Regions from separate parts of the Lentibacillus daqui genome, predicted to be linked through region 4. Evidence: riboswitches for the same ligand, from Rfam matches in the RefSeq annotation. Region 4 holds a riboswitch; each other region holds the start of a gene.
What was found. Region 4 has a riboswitch for S-adenosylmethionine ahead of O2S85_RS17820 (O-acetylhomoserine aminocarboxypropyltransferase/cysteine synthase family protein). Riboswitches for the same ligand answer to the same signal wherever they lie in the genome.

Region 1 (5,076 bases), 920 kb from region 4:
TTCTCACTGTTGCAAGCAGGAATCCAAGCCCGGCGCCGATTAGAATCGAGATGATCAGGCCGATGAATAAATGCCGAAAACTTGCCAATAAATCATAGACAAGCGTCATATCTAGTAATCCTGAATAGATAGCATTGAATACAGAAAGCGGACTTGGTATCATCGATTCAGGCCAAATGCCAAGAAGGACAATTCCCTGCCAAATGAAAAGGAGTAGAACAAAAAAGATGATTCGTTTAAAAACTACCGGCATAATCAAGTTCCTCCCGTATGACCTGGTCAATTTCAGTCTTCAAAATCCTCATGATTTTCTTTTCCCATTTCGCCATATCCTCCTGTCGTCTCGGGCGGTCAAGCTTGATCTGAAAGTCTTCAATCATCCTTCCCGGTCTTGCTCCCATCACCAGCACCCGGTCAGACAGTTTAATCGCTTCCCGGATACTATGGGTCACAAAAATAACCGTTTTTTTCGTTTCCAGCCAAATTTTTTCGACCTCGTCTTGCAAGACACTTCTCGTTTGCTCATCCAATGCAGCGAACGGTTCATCCATTAACAAAATTTGCGGATTCATGGCCAATACTCTGGCAATCGCCACACGCTGCTGCATTCCGCCAGAAAGTTCGTGTGGATAATGATCGGGAAATTTGCTGAGCTGTACCATTTGCAAATATTTATTCGCGATTTGCGATTGCTCCTGTTTAGCGAATTTTTTTCGTAACGGGAACATGACATTCTCTTTGACACTTAGCCAGGGAAATAAAGCTGCCTCCTGAAACACCATCCCCCGATTCGGATCTGGTCCAATAATATTGTTCTTATCCAGGAAAATCGACCCTGATGTAGGTGTTTGCAGTCCGGCGATCAATGACAACAATGTCGACTTGCCACACCCGGACGGTCCGAGTAAAGAGACAAATTCTCCTTCATTGATGGTCAGTTGAATATTGTTTAATACAAGTAATGGTTCATTTTGTTTTTTTTGAAATTGTTTGGATACCCCATCGACATGTAATTCCACCCTGTAATGCCCCCCCCTTTTTATATAGTTTATAATTCTGATAAAATTAGTATGTTTAATGAGAATTAAAATGATTGTAGCATGGTTTTTATATTTTTCCAATAGGTGACTCGCCTATTTTTCAAAAAAACAGATAAAAATACTGTGAATTTGCTTGAAAAATTGATATTATAGAGTAAACCACTAGGAATTAAAGGGACAAGGAAATGATTCGGATCTTATCGTCAAGGCAACAGTTCGATTGAAATGCTGTTATTGATCGAGTGTGCACCTGGCTCGATCGAGTTTTATATGCTCTCGATCAACTTTGCATCTGGGTCGATCAACTTCACACCCAGGTCGATCAACTTTCATGCGCTATCGATCAACTTCGCACCCAGGTCGATCAACTTTCATGTGTTCTCGATCAACTTTGCATTTGGTTCGATCAATGTAAAGCGTATTTTTTCAGTGATCCCGAAAAGTTCTTCTTCTTAGCACATTGTGTAACTAGCTTGAATTTCAACCATACTAATTCTAGCTTTGATGACTCGGTACTACTGGTGGATGAACCACTCAGCAGTTACATGCCAACAAAAATTTATGGATAAGGGAGTGACTTATGAATGAAAATCGCACAGGATATGACACAATTAATTGGGGATACACCCGTTGTGAAATTAAATAAAATTGTTCCTGAGGATGCAGCAGATGTCTACGTGAAATTGGAACAGTTTAACCCAAGTAAAAGCGTTAAGGACCGGGCAGCGTATAATATGATTAAAGTTGCGGAGGATAAAGGTACCCTGAAGCCTGGAGCAACCATTATTGAACCAACCAGTGGCAACACGGGAATCGGCCTGGCCATGAATGCCGCGGCAAAAGGATATAAGGCCATTATGGTTATGCCGGATAACAGTACCGCAGAGCGAAAAAATATCTTGAAAGCGTACGGAGCCGAGGTAGTCCTCACCCCTAGCGAAGAAAAGATGCCCGGTTGCATTAAAAAGGCTCTGGAACTACAAAAGGAAATTCCGGGAAGCTTTATTCCACAGCAATTTGAAAATGAAGCAAACGCCGATATTCACCGGACAACTACAGCGCTGGAAATTTACGAACAAATGAATGGCAAACTCGATGCATTTGTTTGTACAGCAGGAACCGGTGGAACAATTACCGGTACCGGGGAAGTTTTGAAAGAAAAAATTCCCGGGCTGACAATCACTGTTGCAGAACCTAAGGGATCCCCTGTCCTGTCGGGTGGCAAACCAGGCAAACATAAACTGGTTGGCACAAGCCCCGGATTTGTGCCGAATATCTTAAACACCGACATCTATGACGAAATTATGCAAATCGAGGACGAAGATGCCGTTAACATGTACCGTCAATTACCGCAACAGGAAGGGATTTTTATCGGTCTGTCCGGATCTGCTGCGGTGTATGCAGCCATTGAAGTTGCCAAACGATTAGGCAATGGAAAAAAAGTACTATCCATGGCGCCTGACAGCGGTGAACGTTACCTGAGCATGGACTTGATTTAATTAGGAATAGGGGCGTTCTTCTGTCCAAGCCAAAGGGAGAGCAAATGTTTATCGGCGATTTTTTTATCGTTTATCAACAATTCAACTACATTTATCAGCGGTTTTTGCGATTTTATCGACGAATAGGCGGTTTTCCAATTTATGGTGGGCGTCGAACCTGTCCTCGTGTCCCATTTTCGCTTGACATTTGATTAAGTTGCCCGTATAGTATGTATTAATAATTGAATAAATATTTGAATTTATTCTTATCCAGAGAGGTGGAGGGACTGGCCCTGGGAAACCTCAGCAACAGGCGTATGTACTGTGCTAATTCCAGAAGCGTAATGCTTGAAGATAAGAAATGCTTAAACACACGGTGCCAAGCCTCTTCTTATCGACAGTAAGAAGAGGCTTTTTGCTACCATATAATTTAAAATCCAAGTATACAGGGAGGAAAACAAAATGACGAAGCGTAGTTTGGAACAACGGTTAAAAGAAGGTACGGTTATTGCCGGGGAAGGATATTTATTTGAACTGGAGCGCAGGGGATATCTGCAGGCGGGCTCGTTCGTTCCAGAAGTCGCACTGGATAATCCAGAGGCATTAAAACAAGCTTACCGCGATTTTATGAATGCGGGATCAGATGTGGTACTGGCTTTTACATATAATGCCCACCGTGAGAAAATGCGCATTATAGGTAAAGAAGATTTGTTGGAGCCATTAAACCGGAGTGCTATCCGTCTGGCAAAAGAGGTCGCCAAGGAACATCCGGTTGAAGAGGCGCTTGTCGCCGGAAATATTTCCAACACGAATATCTTTGACCCGAAAAATCCCGAGTCAAAGGAACTAGTCCGCAGCATGTTTGCGGAAATGGTAACTTGGTGCAAACAAGAAGGAGTTGACTTCATTAATGGTGAAACATTTTATTATTACGAGGAAGCACTGATTGCATTGGAAGAAATCACTAAACAGGGCTTACCGGCTGTTATCACCTTTGGATTAATGGGCGAAAATATCTTGCGGGATGGCTACACGGTGGAAGAGGCCTGCAAACTTCTTTCCGAAAAAGGTGCACTCGTCGTTGGGATGAATTGTTTCCGTGGACCAAATACGATGCAGCCATACCTTGCCAACATCCGTCATAACGTTGATGGATATGTTGGAGGACTACCAATCCCATACCGGACGACTGATGAACATCCGACCTTCTTTAACTTGCCAGATGGTGGGTGCAGTTGCCACTTACCATTAGAAACAACTTTCCCAACAGCACTTGACCCGCTCTATCATAATCGATATGAACTGGCGGAATGGGCCAAAGAGGCAAAAAGCATCGGCATCAATTATATTGGTTTATGCTGTGGAGCTTCTCCTGCCATGTTGCGGGCAGTAGCGGAGGCAGCTGGCGTGGAAACCGTTAATTCCAAGTACTCCCCTAATATGGAAAAACACTTTTTATTTGGGAATGATGAGACATTGAAGAAGCATAATTTGGATTATCGGTTAAAAGCTTAACGAAAACTGAAAAATGTGAAAGGTCAGCCCCTCCCCGATTGGTGAGGACGGGCTGACCCTATTTCATCATTTAATATGCGTGGTAATGGTAGTTATTTTATTTTCGCACCTGTCCATTCCCATAAATATAAAATTTACTTGATGTCAATGCACGCAATCCCATTGGTCCACGCGCATGCAGCTTTTGTGTGCTAATACCGATCTCCGCTCCATAGCCAAATTCAGCACCATCGGTAAATCTGGTCGAGGCATTATGATAAACAGCAGCTGCATCAACCAGCTGTAAAAATTGCTTGGCATGCTCGTTATCTTCCGTAATGATCGCCTCCGAATGTTTCGTGCCATAATGATTAATATGCTCAATCGCTGCTGTACATGAGTCAACCTGGTTCACACTGATACAAAGGCCAAGATATTCCGTATACCAGTCTTCTTCAGTTGCCGGTTTTGCTTGGGAAAAGGCTGCACATACCGCTTCATCCCCATGGATCTCCACACCATTTTCAGCCAGCTTTTCTAACAGGCTTACACCGTTTTGCTTCAGCCACTTTTCATGAATGATTAGTGATTCAATCGCGTTACAAACGGATGGGCGTTGTAGCTTGGCATTTAAGACAATCGCTTCAGCCATCTTAGGGTCAGCTGCTTCGTCAATATAAATATGACAGTTACCAGCACCAGTTTCGATGACTGGTACAGTGGATTCACGTACAACGGTATCAATTAAATTCTTACCGCCGCGAGGGATTAGCACATCCAGGTAATCATTTAAATGGAACAATTCTTTGGCTGTTTCCCTGCTTGTGTCCTCAATTAACTGTACCGCATCAACGGGCAAAGCACTGTTGGCAAGCGCATGGCGAATGACTGCAACAAGTGCCTGATTGGAAAATTTAGCGGAAGAACTTCCTCTTAGAATGACAGCATTTCCGGTTTTTAACGCCAGGGTTGCGGCATCGACCGTTACATTTGGTCTTGCTTCATAAATCATCCCGACGACACCGATCGGAACGGATTTCTTTTGCAGTTGCAGACCGTTTTCT
Region 2 (5,076 bases), 1.5 Mb from region 4:
CCCTGACAAAACGAATATAAACCTCAGACAATTCATTGCGCAGGAAAAATCCTTCTGCGGTAAACACAATAATTATTTTTCGTTAAATACCTTTATTTTCACCCTTATACCTGTCATTTACTCGATATTTTCTAAACGTTGCAATTTAATCCTCGCCACCGACCGGGACAACTGCTCCATCGTATTTGTCCATCATAAAATCTTGTATTTCTTTGGATTGCAGCACATCAACAAGTGTATTTAATGCTTCATTATCTTTATCCTCCGATCGTACGGCAACCACATTCACATATGGGGAATTTTCGTCCTCTATAGCCAAAGCATCCTTCAGTGGATTTAAATCAGCCTGAATTGCATAGTTAGTATTGATTGCAACAAGGACATTGTCTTCTTTATTATAGAGTTCCGGTAAAATTGCAGCATCATAATCAGCTGAAAATTTTAAATGCTTTGGATTTTCAACAATATCATCAATCTGCGCATTTACTTTATCCACATTATCATCCAGCTTGATTAAGCCACTTTTTTCAAATAATTCCAGTATCCGTCCATGGTCTGACGCTGAATTACTCATAATCACTTCTGTACCATTTTTGACGTCATCCAGACTTTTAATATCTTTTGAATAAATCCCCATTGGTTCAATATGAATGCCATCAATGTAATCCAGATCGTAGCCGGTATCTTTTATCACTTGTTCTAAGAAGGGAATGGTTTGAAAATAATTCGCATCCAGATCACTATCAGCAAGTGCATCGTTAGGTAATACATAATCTTGAAATTCCTCAATCTCTAAATTAATCCCTTTTTCTTTCAAGATCGGTTTCGCCTTTTCCAATACTTCGGCATGTGGGACACTTGTTGCACCCACTTTAATGGTTGTATTACCGTCTTCATCTTTACCCTCACTGGAACCACCGCCACAAGCCGCTAAAAGAAGTACCAGTATTGCAGACAGAAGTATAAAAACCTTTTTCATCAAAAATTCCCCTCTCTATCTTTTATCTAATTTATTGGAAATAAAGTCGCCAATGAACTGAAAAATAAATACAATGATAACAATTGCCACAGTACAAACAAGGACAACATCAAAGTCACGTCGCTGGAAACCAAAATAATAGGCATAATTACCTAATCCTCCAGCGCCAATTACTCCAGCCATTGCCGTATAACCAATTAACGCAATTGCGGTCACCGTTAATCCGGAAATCAAAGCAGGCATCGATTCCGGCAGTAAGACGCGAAAGATAATTGTTCTTGTTTTTGCCCCCATGGATTTTGCAGCCTCAACCACACCTTTATCCACTTCTTTTAGAGCAATCTCAACTAATCGGCCATAAAACGGTGCCGACCCGATAATTAAGGCAGGCAATGCAGCATTGGGGCCGCGAATCGTTCCTAGTAAAAAATCGGTAAATGGGAATAACAAAAAGATCAAAATAATAAATGGGATCGCACGAAAGATATTGACAGCAGCAGCAACAATTAGGTTAATAAATTTATTCTGCCATATCCCATCTTTAGCTGTCAGGTATAAGAGCAACCCTAGTAAAATTCCCAGAATAAATGTACCAAGAAGTCCCAATAAGGTCATATAAAATGTTTCATAGGTCGCATCCCAAAAATCTTCCATATTCAAATTAGGAAATAAATCAGTCAGCATCACGGAACACCTCCACTTCTACCGAGGTATCCTGAATAAACCGGAGCGCCTTGTTCAATTCAGACGTTTCGCCGATCATCTGAACAAACAATGTTCCATAGGCTCCTGCCTGTGTCTGCGTAATTTTTCCCTGCAGGATATTTACGTCGATGGAAAACTCCTTGGCCACCTTGCTGATGAGTGCCTGATTGGCAGTTTCCCCAATAAAATGCAGACGAACAATTTTACCATGCTCATATGTGTTAATCAGATCTGTTACACCTTCATTTTCATCTGCTGTCCCCATCACCTGTTCAACAAAACGCTTCGTTACCTGCTGTTGCGGCCGCAAAAATATGTCCAACACATCGCCTTGCTCCACAATTTTTCCTTTTTCCATGACAGCGACCTGGTTACAAATTTTGCGAATGACGTGCATTTCATGGGTGATTAAGATAATCGTTAATCCCAGCTGTTTATTAATATCCACCAACAGGTCCAAAATGGAATCGGTTGTTTCCGGATCCAACGCCGAAGTTGCTTCGTCACATAATAATACTTTCGGGTTATTTGCAAGCGCTCTGGCAATTCCCACCCGCTGTTTTTGTCCACCACTTAACTGGGATGGGTAAGCATTCTCGCGTTCCGTAAGACCAACAAGATTGATTAATTCCTTCACCCGCTTGTCACGCTTGTCCTTTGGAACACCTGCAATCTCCAGCGGAAATGCGATATTGTCTTTGACCGTCCGTGACCAAAGCAGATTAAAATGTTGAAAGATCATACCGATTTCTTGTCTGGCAACCCGAAGCTGTTTCGCATTCATCTCGGTAATATCGTGGTCATGGATAACAATCCGTCCGCTCGTCGGTTCCTCCAGCCGATTCAGCAGCCTGACAAACGTACTCTTTCCCGCCCCGCTATATCCGATCACCCCGAATATCTCGCCTTCTTGTATATCTAACGTTAATTCATTCACAGCAGTGATTTGCTCATTATTGGATGATGAGAAAATTTTGCTCAACCCTTCAATCGAAATCAAGAAATAGTCCTCCTTTTAAAATCCTTCCAGGGCAAACCATACAGGAAACAAACTTAAATCATCTGTATTTTCATGATTATATTATGCCCCACATAACGGAAAAACGTCTTTCTGCGGGGAACAGAAAGACGTTTTTAATGTCTTCTAAGTTCCCTCATCTGTCAAAGTACTACTCTGCAGGAATTGGCACCTTTCAAACGAATTGCCTGAAGGTTGCCGCGGGTTCACAGGGCCAGTCCCTCCACCGCTCAAGATAAGAGATTTATCATATATTGCTGTTAATAATAAATTAAATATTAGCATTGCAAATCACTAGTGTCAATATGAAGTTCAATAGTTCGCTAATTCCCAATTATCCTACATCAATTGGTTGGTAGATCAACCGCCTGCAAAAGGCAATATAAGAATATGGATACCCTGTCCTTATACCCTTTGTCCATGCTGGATCCACTTGTTTGCCAGAGCCTCGTTGAATTATGATGTCGCAAACAATTCCGGTTTATATTCAAGCAAATAGTGATAAATATTGGCAATGGAGCGGAATGCATAAACTCGCTCCTTGATTTTTCCATCTTGTTTGATGAACAAACACGGAACACTTTCGATCTTGTATTCCTGCATAAACTCCGGATTTATTGAGGCGTTCATTTCGTAAAAAATATTTTCCTGATGTACAGACTCGATCTTATCCAGCATCGTCCTGGCCAGTTTACACGTACCACACAACGGGGTGAAAATATATAGAAAATAACTCTCTTTTGCTTTTGCTTCTTCTGTAAATTGCTGCAATACGATCACCCTAAATTAAAAATATCGGATTAACCTCAATGCTTTTGCTAACCAAAATTGTCGCAAGTACCTGCTCGGGCGTTGTTGCTACTTCCCGGTACTCACTACTGACATATAAGTGATTGGCATGCGGAAGTTCCCGGGCCAATTGTTTGCGTAACTTGATCCCTGAATCATCCTCATCAACTAAAATAAATACGTCTTTATTATCCAAATCGTACGCATATAATAGTTCATCAAACCGTTCCACACCCAGCGTTCCATTCGTACAAACAATTTCCAGGTCCTCTGTGATGACTTTTTTGATTTGCTTTTTATCGGTTAACCCTTCAACAATAATCACCTTATCCGATTCATTTGTCATGATCCCATAGCACTCCTTACCAATTCAAGCAAAAAGCTTCCCTATTACCATCTTATGATGTGAATAAGGCTGACTATACACCTTCTTTTTCGGTGCAAGCCAGCCTTCTGACATGTACTATTCATTTGTGGAAATTAGTCTTCCTGCGTTACTTCTTCGTATTGTTTAGCCGACAGCAGGTCATCCATTTCTGATTCATCCGATGGTTCAACGACAATCATCCACGCCTTTTCATATGGTGATTCGTTCACAAATTCAGGGTTGTCCTCTAAATCATCATTTACTTCAACAACTTTACCACTAATTGGCGCATACAATTCTGAAACAGTTTTTACCGATTCCACACTTCCGAAAGGCTCATCTGCTTCGATGTCGTCACCAACTTCTGGTAATTCAACAAAAACAATGTCGCCTAATTCATCTTGGGCAAAATCTGTAATTCCGATTCTGACTTTATCGTCTTCTTTTTTTACCCACTCATGTTCTTCTGAATATAATAATTCTTCTGGTAAGCTCATTGAAAATCCCTCCGTTAAAGTGCGTTCAAAAAGGAGTATAAAAAGGACCAAGATCAGCTAAGGTCTTAGGGCGTCCTGTTGTAACGTCAACAGTAGTCTGAGGTCATTTTTACCGGACTTTTTGAACATCCTCTTTATTCATTGCAATATTACTATACTAGGTATTCTCGTTTATTTCTAGTATTTCACTTTAATTTTACAACCAATTTTCCTGAAAAGTTTCTTCCTTAAATCCAACCGTTACATTCTGTCCATCCGTGACGATCGGCCGTTTGATCAACATGCCATCGGATGCGAGCATTTCTGCCATTTCTTCGGTGCTTGCATCCTTAATTTTTTCCTTGAAATTTCCTTCCCGATACTTCTTGCCACTCGTATTGAAAAACTTCTTTGCAGGCAACCCGCTTTTCTCGATCAATTGCATCAATTCTTCCTGTGATGGCGGGTTGTCCACAATATGTATACTTGTATAATCTATATTGTGTTCATCCAGCCAATTTTTCGCTTTTTTACAGGTACCGCATTTTGGATACCAGTAGAATGTCAATGCCATGTGAACCACTCCTTTGCACCCTTTTTTGATTGCATATATTATAACAAAATTAGATGTACATAGTCGAAGAAAGCGCAATTACTGGATATTACCGTTAAATATATAACCATTTGAAACCCTCCTGCTACAGATTACAGCAGGAGGGTTTTCACATTTTATCCTTCTTCA
Region 3 (5,076 bases), 1.1 Mb from region 4:
TGCTTCCGAGATTACAACACGAGCAACTCGTGCTGCCTATGAAATTTTTGGTGGTTATGCCTTGACTGACGAGTATCCGATCATGAAGTATATGAACTATGCGAATATGTTGCACATGGGCGAAGGTGCACCAAATGTTCAACGAATCCTCATCGCGGAAGATGCATTGGGAATTAAGGATGCAAATCGGCATAAAATTCCACGGCGGTTTCATTTAGCGAGTGATTTGCAATAGAGTCGGACGTGGACAAGAAATGTTTCCTTTGTTGCCAAAACGTTTACATGGAGTGTGTGGTGGGACAGGGGGAGAGACAACGTCGAACTGAACTATTCCATTAGATATATGCTGTCCCAATCAGATAAGGAGGAATTTACAATGAAGCAAGCGTTGGAGGATATAAGGGTTCTTGATTTGTCGAGGGTTTTTGCGGGACCGGCTGGATCGATGATACTGGGTGATCTAGGAGCCGATGTGATTCGCGTGGAAGCGCCAGGAGGTACCGATAGTATTCGTGATTGGTGGCCTTTTGTTGATAATGAAAGTACATACTATCTATCGGCAAACCGTAATAAGCGAGCGATTACATTGAATTTAAAAAAGGCGTCGGGAAAAAAACTTTTTTTAGATCTTGTCAAAAATGCTGATGTGGTAATAGAAAATTTTAAAACAGGTACGATGGAGCGTTTAGGATTAGCGTATTCTGCTTTGGAAAAGGTCAATCCAAAAATAATTATGTGCTCAGTCACTGGATACGGTCAAACAGGTCCTTTTGCTAAAGAACCTGGTTTTGACCCGGTTTTGCAGGCGGTTGGCGGTTTAATGGATGTAACTGGTCAACCAGATGGAGAAGCAACACGTGTCGGGCTGCCAGTAGTAGACATTATGAGCTCATTATATACAGTAATTAGTATTCTTTCAGCAATAAGGATTAGAGATTTAACCGGTGAAGGTCAACAGATTGACATTTCTTTATTGGATGTGCAAGTTAGCTCTCTAGCAAATGTCGCGAGTAGTTATTTAATGAAGGGGAATGTTTCCAAAAGAGTAGGGAACAATCATAACAATATTGTTCCCTATCAGGTATTTCAATGCAAGGATAAACCTCTCATGGTGGCCTGCGGGAATGATCGGCAGTTTCAGAAGTTTTCCGAAATACTTGGCATGCCTTCATGGAGTAAAGAGGCTAAATTTAAAACAAATGCCAAACGCATTCAAAATCGGGAAGAATTAACAGACAAGATACAAAAAATAATGGTTTGGAAAGATGCAAATGAATGGTTTACACTACTTTCGGAAAAAGGAGTGCCTTCGGGTCCGGTCAATAATGTAAAAGAGGTGTTTGAACATCCGCAAGTTCAATCAAGAAAAATGGTTGAAGAAATACCACACCCTACTTTGGGTAAGGTGAAATTAGTGCGAAATCCAGTCATTTTTTCTAAAACGCCAATTTCGATTAAAAAACATCCCCCACTTTTGGGAGAACACACTGAACTATTTTTGCAGCAAGAGATGAGTCTTTCCAAAGAAGATATAGATCAATTAAAAGAAGAAGGGGCTATTTAGGGGTAAAGGAGGCCAGTAGATGCAGGTCAGTTCACTACGACTATTTGGTTGAAAGTTCCTTTTTTCTAGCCCATAATATTTATTAATATGGGGGGGGAGTACGATATGGTGAATTCACGTTTTAATCCAAATGTCATTTCCAAAGCTTTTGCAATCATCAGAGCATTTACCGATGAAAAATCAGACTGGGGAGTAAACGAACTGGCACGTTATCTGGAAATACCGGTAAGCTCCTTGCATCGTAATCTAAAAACGTTAAGAGATGAAAACATATTAGGTATATCCGCCCAAACCGGAAAATACACCATTGGGCCCGAACTCGTTCGAATGGCTTCCATTATATCGTCACAAGTAGAAATCAAACAGGTTGCCAGAACATTCATGGAGGAAATTTCATCCACGATTACTGAATCTGTCTATTTAGGACTATATCATCCACAGCATAGGAAGATTTCCTTTGTTGAGGGCGTACACAGCCAAAATCCTTTGCAATATGTTCTGGAAATCGGTGTGTTGCAATCTATCCATATTGCGGCAAGCGGAAAGGTCGTATTGGCTCACTTGGATGATGATGAAATTCAGAGGATTTTTGAAAAAGAGGCGGTTGACATTGATGAACAGGAACAAATTTGTGATGAAATAAAGCTAATACGCGAACAAGGCTATATGATTACTTTAGGTGAGCGATTGGCGGGTGCATCAGGTACTGCCGCTCCAATTTTTGATTCGACACAAAAGGTGATTGGTTGTATTACTTGTGTTATTCCTTTAAATCATTATGATGAAAAGCAAAAGTACAAAGTAGCAAAAAAAGTGATGGAAGGGGCGGCTAAGATTTCTTATGTTTTAGGATACAAGCAAGACTAAGTATAGATGGGACAGGGGATCGGATTTCCTGCCCCATTATTTTTTACAGAACAGAGATTGGAAAAAGAAACATTTATGTGTCCTAAAGCCCATTTTTCAAATAAGTATTGACATCATTTTTTCAATAATATACAATTCCTATAAAGTTAGTTTGATTTTAAGTTTTCTTATCATGAGAGGTGGAGGGAAAGGCCCGGTGAAGCTTCGGCAACAGGTTGTATGAAACACTGTGCCAAATCCTGCAGACATAGTCTGAAAGATAAGAAGGGAGCTAGGTTAGGATTTAAGTTCTGCCCCCTTCTTCTTCCAAAGCTGGAGGGGGGCTGGTTATATACACGACTTTCACCTCAAATTATTATGGAGGGATGATAAATGGAAAAGTCCCCGATTACGTACGACAATTTTCCTGGTGACCCTTTTAAAGATTTTCACCCGGTTGACGAGACACAAGGGGCATCTCCAATCTTACAATGGGCTTACGATTCATACGGAGATGGTGTTGTTTATGCTTGTAGCTTTGGTGCTGAGGGGATTGTATTAATTGATTTAATTTCAAAGGTGAAACAAGATGCAAGCGTTGTTTTTTTAGATACAGGGATTCATTTTCAAGAAACCTATGATTTGATTGATAAGGTAAAAGGTAAATATCCCGATCTTCGCATTGAATTAAAAAAGCCAGAGCTAACGTTGGAAGAACAAGCGGCGGAGTATGGTTCTGCCTTATGGACACGAAATCCGGATCAATGTTGTTTCATTCGGAAAATAAAACCACTGGAAGATGTTTTACAAGGCGCTCCTGCATGGATTTCCGGTCTTCGCAGGGAGCAGTCGGCAAGTCGTAAACATACTGATTTTGTGAATAAGGATCAACGTTTCAAGTCAATTAAGATTTGCCCGCTTATTCATTGGACGTGGGATGATGTATGGGCGTATATCAAAAACAATGATTTGCCATATAATGAACTACATGATCAGGGATATCCAAGCATTGGTTGTATTCCTTGTACGTCACGAGTAACGGATTCTGATGATCCCAGAGCAGGCAGATGGCAAGGATTTAATAAAACAGAGTGTGGATTGCATTTGCCAGGCAGTAACGGACAGTAACCTTATTGATATAATGGCTAATGACACTGTTTGTTTTAAACCTTAGTAAAGCGATATATTTAATAAATATAATTATGTTTATTGTGAGGTGAATTTGTTTTGGAATTACAAGTAAACAATAGCCCATTTAGTCAAGAACAAACCGATATTTTGCAACGTCTGCTTCCAACCTTGACAGAGACGCAAAAAGTTTGGCTGAGCGGATATTTGGCAGCTTCCCTGACAGTACAAAACGGGTTGACGGTGCCAAATCAGGAGCAAGCACCAACCAATATCGACCAACCCGCTTTAAGAGAAGTAACCATTTTATTCGGATCCGAGACCGGTAATGGGCAGACGTTGGCAGAGGAGCTAACTAAAAAAATAGAGGGGCAGGGTTTTAAGGTAACCTGCTCGGCCCTGGATGACTTTAAAGTAAAAAAGTTGAAGAATGTGCAAGACTTGCTGATTGTGACAGCCACGCATGGAGAAGGAGATCCTCCAGATAATGCCGTTTCCTTTTACGAATATTTGTTTAGCAGAAAAGCACCGAAACTAAAGGATTTGCGTTTTTCGGTACTTTCCTTGGGGGATCAGTCCTATGAGTTTTTCTGTCAAACAGGGAAAGATTTTGATAAACGGTTGGAGGAGTTAGGTGGGGAAAGACTTCATCCACGGGTTGATTGTGATGTTGATTTTGATGAACCCGCAGAAGAATGGATAAACGGTGTATTAGAAAAAGTGTGTGAAGCGAAAAAAGCCGTTCCGCAATCGGACGATGCACATACCCAACAGGTGGGGAGTCAAACACAAGAACATGATCTGCCAACCTATTCCAGAACTAATCCATTTCAGGCAGAAATCTTGGAAAATCTCAATTTGAATGGTCGCGGATCAAATAAAGAAACGCGTCATCTGGAATTATCACTGGAGGGGTCTAATTTTTCCTTTGAACCGGGTGATAGTGTAGGGATCATCCCGGAAAACGATCCAATTCTGGTAAATCAACTGATCCACGAGATGAACTGGGATCCTGAAGAAACTGTACCGGTAAATAAAAAAGGTGATATTCGTTCGATTTATGATGCATTGCATAAAAACCTGGAAATTACCTGTCTGACAAAACCACTCATGCAAAAAGCGGCGGAGATTTTCCGAAATGATAAGTTGGTGGATTTAGTTGCACCAGGGCAGGAGGAAACGTTGAAAGATTATCTTGTTGGCAGGGATTTGCTTGATTTGATCAATGACTTTCCGCCAACACGGGAGCTGACACCAGGCGAATTTGTACAGATTCTTAGAAAGATACCACCAAGACTTTATTCGATTACAAGCAGCCATAAAGCAAATCCGGATGAAGTTCACTTAACGATTGGAACGGTTCGCTATCATGCCCATAATCGCGATCGAGCTGGTGTCTGTTCGCTTCAGACGGCTGAACGATTGGAACCTGGTGATCGATTACCGGTTTATATTCAGCATAATCCGAATTTTAAGCTTCCTGCCGATCCAGATGTTCCCGTGATTATGGTTGGACCTGGTACGGGAGTCGCGCCTTA
Region 4 (5,076 bases):
GCTCAGAAGAGTGGTCCTGGACATCTTGAATCGTTTTTTCCACTTGGTGAGCTTGACTATAATAAATAAAAAAGCCTCCTGCACCGATAATGACAAGTAAAATAACAAAAATAACTGCAAACTTCCTCAAATTTATCACACCAATACGAAAATAGTTCTATTATACTGTATGCAAGAAATGAAATGAATCAGAACAAATGCGAAAAGGGTGCATAATAGTATATGTTTACCCGTTTATCTTGGCTAGTATATCATGTTTTTATCATTGATTTGGCATGTTATAAAATTGTAATAATAAGACAGGGGGACTCCTGCTAAAATCATCCATATCTAGTGGAACACACACAGAAGCCATTATTTCTTGCAAGTTGTGATTATGATTATAGCATACATGTTTTGTCGCGAAAATGATGTAAAAAAAGAAGGCCGTACCCATATAGGGTCAGCCTCCAAAACCTTAAAAAATTGTTATACCTCAACAGTCAGTTGTTCGGATGTGTTGTTGCGCAAACGTATAAATGTTTCATTGGGGTTTAATCCGGTGATAACCGTAATTCCGCAAGCTTTTGCATGTTCCAGTGTTGGATCGGTTTCATCCGGTTGTTCTATCCACAGGATCTTTCCTTGTGCATTAATAAACTGTTCCAGCGTGCTGGCGGGGACAGGTCCTTTTTTCAACCAAGCTGCATCAATTGTATCCGGCGCTTGGGTCTGTTCATTTACTTCGACGATTTGGAATCCATACTGTTGTAATTGCTGTAATTCCTGTTTGCTATGATCTTGGCCAATTACTGCGATTACTTTTTGTCTTATCGCACCAGCTTCACGGGAAAAAGGGGATGAAAGCAGCCATTTAATGGCATCATTCCCGGAAGATTGGATAGTTGGCTTTGTATCGGTAGCTTTGGCAATAGCCTGATCCAAATCAATTAAAATATCATCCACATTTTCGACCCCGATAGCAAGGCGGACAAGTTCTTCGGATACACCGCTTTTTTCCAAGTCTTCCGCACTTAATTGCTGATGGGTTGTGGATGCAGGATGAATAATCAGTGATTTCGCATCCCCGACATTCGCGACATGTGACCAGATCGAAATATTGTCAATCAATTTCCTTCCTGCTTGCCTGCCACCTTGAATACCGAACGTGATGATGGAACCAAAACCGTGTTGCAAATATTTTTGAGCCAATGAATGGGAAGGGTGGTTTTCCAATCCAGGATAGTTGACCCATTCCACAGCTGGATGCGCCTTGAGGTATGCGGCGACTTCTAGCGCATTTTGATTATGACGTTCGACACGCAAATGTAAGGTTTCCAGTCCTTGCAATAGCAAAAAGGCATTAATGGGACTTAGGCATGCTCCGATATCCCTCAGTAATTGCGCCCGTAATTTTGTTGCGAAGGCAGCCGGTGCCAAGTCTGCATAGCGGAGGCCGTGATAGCTCTCATCCGGTTCGGTAAACCCGGGGAATTTTTCGTTGTCCCAATTAAATCGTCCACCATCGACAACAACACCACCAATGGAATTTCCGTGGCCACCGATCCATTTGGTAGCAGAATGGATCACAATGTCGGCTCCCCATGTTAAGGGCTTTGCGCAATACGGGGTAGCAAACGTGTTGTCCACAATTAACGGGATATGATGTTCGTGGGCGATGCTGGCAATTTCCTCCACATCAAGCACATTCAGACTCGGATTGGTAATAATTTCTCCATAAATTGCTTTCGTTTTTGTTGTTATCGCGGAACGAATGGCATCAAGGTCTGTCCCGTCAACAAATTTCACCTTAATTCCATAACGGGGCAAAGTGGTGGAAAACAAATTATAGGTTCCGCCGTACAAGTTGCTGTCGGCAATAATTTCGTCACCGGCACCAGCCAGATTCAGAATAGCTAATGTAATTGCTGCCATGCCGGATGAGGTGGCAACTGCTGCTGATCCATCTTCCAACTGGGCGACTCGTTCTTCAAAAACAGCACACGTTGGATTGCCAAGTCGTGTGTAGATATTGCCTGGTTCAGCTAATGCAAATAAGTTTTGCGCATGTTCCGTATCGTTAAATACGTAGGAAGTCGTCTGGTAGATCGGAACACTGCGAGATCCTGTTGTTGGATCTGGTTCCTGCCCTGCATGAAGCAACAATGTTTCTAAATCGTGCGAATGAAAGTTTGACATCAATGATTCCTCCTAAGGTAGTTGGGTGACTGATTATTTCAGCCAATGCTTTAATTCTGTAAGGATTGCTTGTATCACAGTATAGCAATGACTTTGATCGAGCGTTGTAATTGACGTGGGGGGATACGAAAAAACGCCCTTCCTTAAGAAGAGGGCGGATAAGAACGTTCCTCCTCTTATCTTCCAGATCGACAAGGACCTGTAGGATGTAGCACCTTTCATGACTGCTTTTTAGCCTGATGGTTGCCGGGTTTCGCAGGGCCTAATCCCTCCACCGCTCTTGATAAGAGATATAAAAAGGTTTTGAAAAATTTAATTTAATAAAAAGTATAAACCTGAGTAGTGTCATCTGTCAACTGTTATTTTGGGAATTATCATGGCTCATTAGCGAAATCGCTTTGCTGTCTTTGTCCCGAGTCTTTGTCCCGACTTAGCGGGTCCCTCTCCCGTCCCGGAGCGTACTCTACCGACTTCGCGAGTCTCTGTCCCGTCCTCGGTGCATTCTCTCCCGACTAGGCGAGCCCCTCCCGTCCTGCTTGCAGCTCCTCTAAAATCTTAACAAGGAGGGGATTCAGTTTAGCGAAAAAAGTGTGTCAATAATTCAGAAAACACTTTCGAATATTGGTATTTTCCGATATCATGGATGTAAAGAAAGAAAGCGCATAAAGGGGAGAGGAATATGGCTAAGCGATTTAAACATTTGGAAACATCTGTCATACATGATGGTTATGATGCAAAAGATATGTTGGGAAGTTTAACACCACCATTATTTCAAACATCAACTTTTACATTTGCAACTGCTGAACAAGGGGAACGCCGATTCTCCGGGGATGAGGAGGGCTATATTTATTCACGAATTGGCAATCCGACTGTAACGGCATTGGAAGAACGAATGGCCGCGTTAGAACATGGGGAGCGGGGGCTGGCATTTGGCTCCGGGATGGCTGCTGTATCGGCAGTTTTGATTGCATTAACCAAGGCTAATGATCATATTGTCTGTTCATCCGGGCTGTATGGGTGTACATTTGACCTGTTAAGCATGATGGAGGAAAAATACGCGATAACCCATAGCCTTTCCAACATGAATTCCGCTGATGAGTTGCGAAAATGTATCAAACCGGAAACGGCCTGTATTTATGTGGAAACGCCGATTAATCCAACCATGAAGTTGATTGACCTGGCAATGGTTGCAAAAGTAGCCAAGGAATTTGCGATCCCGGTTGTCGTTGATAATACGTTTTGTTCGCCATATATACAGCGCCCGCTTGATTTGGGATGTGATATTGTTGTTCACAGTGCTACTAAATATATCGGTGGTCATGGGGACGTTATAGCTGGTCTTGTTGTTGGATCCAAAGACTTTTTGGATACTGTACAAATGTCCACCCAAAAGGATATCGGCGGTATTATTTCACCGTTTGATGCATGGCTGTTAATTCGTGGGCTTAAAACGTTGCCAGTTCGCCTTGATCGGCATTGTGATAATGCTGAACAAATTTTTACCAAGCTTAAAGACCATCCAAAAGTCGCGAGCATTTATTACCCGGGTGATCAAGCAAATCCATCTTATGCCATTATGGGAAAACAGATGAAACGCGGTGGCGGTATGATCTCCTTTGAAATAAAGGGAACAAAACAGGATGCACAAGCGATGTTAAATGCTTTATCATTTGTGAAAATCGCCGTTAGTCTGGGTGATGCCGAGACACTTATTGAACATCCGGCTACTATGACACATGCGGTTATCCCGGAAGCATCCAGATTGGAAATGGGAATAACCGATCAGCTTATACGTTTGTCTGTTGGATTGGAAAAATGGGAAGACGTTTGGGATGATCTCAAACAGGCGCTGGATAAAATATAGGGGGCAGTCCCTTGCCGCTTTAATGTATTAAAGTGGTGGGGCTGACCCTTTTTGTTACCCCCTTTGTTTTTTCTTGGCACTGGTATACAATAGTAATTTAGAATGCACGGATGATATACATATTGCTTACAAATGATAAAGTAAAATGTGTTTGCTTTTTGAGAGGAGAAACTGACATGGTGTTCATGCCATACTTAGTGGCTATAATAATGATTGTTAATATTGCACTGGCCTTTACGATCATTTTCCTGGAACGCAAGGATGCACAGTCCACATGGGCATGGCTGATGGTCTTGTTATTTATTCCGATTGCTGGCTTTATTTTATATTTGATATTTGGAAGAAACATAAGCAAACAACGGATATTCACATGGGATACCAAGAGCAGGCTGGGAGTAAAGAAATCCGTAGAAGCCCAGTTAACGGCATTGGAGGAAAATCGGTTTGTCTTTAAGAACCCCGCCATTGTCGCGTACAAAGATTTATATTTTTTACATTTGCGAAATGATGATGCTATTTTCACCCAGGATAATCATGTGGAAATTTTCACCGATGGAAAGGAGAAATTTGCTGCACTTATTGACGATATCGAAAAAGCGACCGATCATATTCATTTATTGTATTATATTATTCGTTATGATCAGCTTGGTAAACGTATTGCTGATTGCCTGGTGAAGAAAGCGAAGGCCGGGGTAGAGGTTCGCGTGCTTTATGATGATATGGGTTCCCGCCGCTTAAGCAGGAAGTTTGTTAAGCGGATTCGCAGGGCAGGTGGACAAGTGGAAGCATTTTTTCCGTCAAAGATTCCCAAAGTCAATTTTAAACTTAATTATCGCAACCACCGGAAACTGGCCATTATTGATGGACAAATTGGCTATATCGGCGGGTTTAATATTGGGGATGAATACCTCGGCAAGGCAAAAAAATTTGGCTATTGGCGGGATACCCATTTACGGGTGACGGGGGATGCAGTGAAGAATATGCAAACCCGGTTTATTCTTGATTGGAATCAGGCATCACGGAATGATATTTTA

Region 1: it holds a riboswitch for S-adenosylmethionine, as region 4 does, so the genes downstream of both, O2S85_RS13440 (homocysteine S-methyltransferase family protein) here and O2S85_RS17820 (O-acetylhomoserine aminocarboxypropyltransferase/cysteine synthase family protein) in region 4, are expected to answer to the same signal.
Region 2: it holds a riboswitch for S-adenosylmethionine, as region 4 does, so the genes downstream of both, O2S85_RS06545 (methionine ABC transporter ATP-binding protein) here and O2S85_RS17820 (O-acetylhomoserine aminocarboxypropyltransferase/cysteine synthase family protein) in region 4, are expected to answer to the same signal.
Region 3: it holds a riboswitch for S-adenosylmethionine, as region 4 does, so the genes downstream of both, O2S85_RS04955 (phosphoadenylyl-sulfate reductase) here and O2S85_RS17820 (O-acetylhomoserine aminocarboxypropyltransferase/cysteine synthase family protein) in region 4, are expected to answer to the same signal.

Annotation. Positions count from the first base shown of each region.
Region 1 is NZ_CP114176.1:2,650,758-2,655,833, forward strand. It holds gene O2S85_RS13425 (ABC transporter permease) at 1-253, opposite strand, end outside; gene O2S85_RS13430 (ABC transporter ATP-binding protein) at 237-1,019, opposite strand; gene cysK (cysteine synthase A) at 1,625-2,539, shown strand; SAM riboswitch class I at 2,782-2,879, shown strand; gene O2S85_RS13440 (homocysteine S-methyltransferase family protein) at 2,981-4,033, shown strand; gene O2S85_RS13445 (glutamate-5-semialdehyde dehydrogenase) at 4,131-5,076, opposite strand, start outside.
Region 2 is NZ_CP114176.1:1,293,611-1,298,686, reverse strand. It holds gene O2S85_RS06555 (MetQ/NlpA family ABC transporter substrate-binding protein) at 146-979, opposite strand; gene O2S85_RS06550 (methionine ABC transporter permease) at 995-1,663, opposite strand; gene O2S85_RS06545 (methionine ABC transporter ATP-binding protein) at 1,653-2,684, opposite strand; SAM riboswitch class I at 2,836-2,944, opposite strand; gene O2S85_RS06540 (thioredoxin family protein) at 3,159-3,473, opposite strand; gene O2S85_RS06535 (toprim domain-containing protein) at 3,484-3,837, opposite strand; gene gcvH (glycine cleavage system protein GcvH) at 3,972-4,355, opposite strand; gene O2S85_RS06525 (arsenate reductase family protein) at 4,552-4,908, opposite strand.
Region 3 is NZ_CP114176.1:945,466-950,541, forward strand. It holds gene O2S85_RS04940 (acyl-CoA dehydrogenase family protein) at 1-235, shown strand, start outside; gene O2S85_RS04945 (CaiB/BaiF CoA transferase family protein) at 377-1,564, shown strand; gene O2S85_RS04950 (IclR family transcriptional regulator) at 1,670-2,431, shown strand; SAM riboswitch class I at 2,596-2,697, shown strand; gene O2S85_RS04955 (phosphoadenylyl-sulfate reductase) at 2,804-3,538, shown strand; gene O2S85_RS04960 (assimilatory sulfite reductase (NADPH) flavoprotein subunit) at 3,638-5,076, shown strand, end outside.
Region 4 is NZ_CP114176.1:3,571,924-3,576,999, reverse strand. It holds gene O2S85_RS17825 (GDSL-type esterase/lipase family protein) at 1-139, opposite strand, end outside; gene O2S85_RS17820 (O-acetylhomoserine aminocarboxypropyltransferase/cysteine synthase family protein) at 469-2,178, opposite strand; SAM riboswitch class I at 2,352-2,468, opposite strand; gene megL (methionine gamma-lyase) at 2,858-4,042, shown strand; gene cls (cardiolipin synthase) at 4,219-5,076, shown strand, end outside.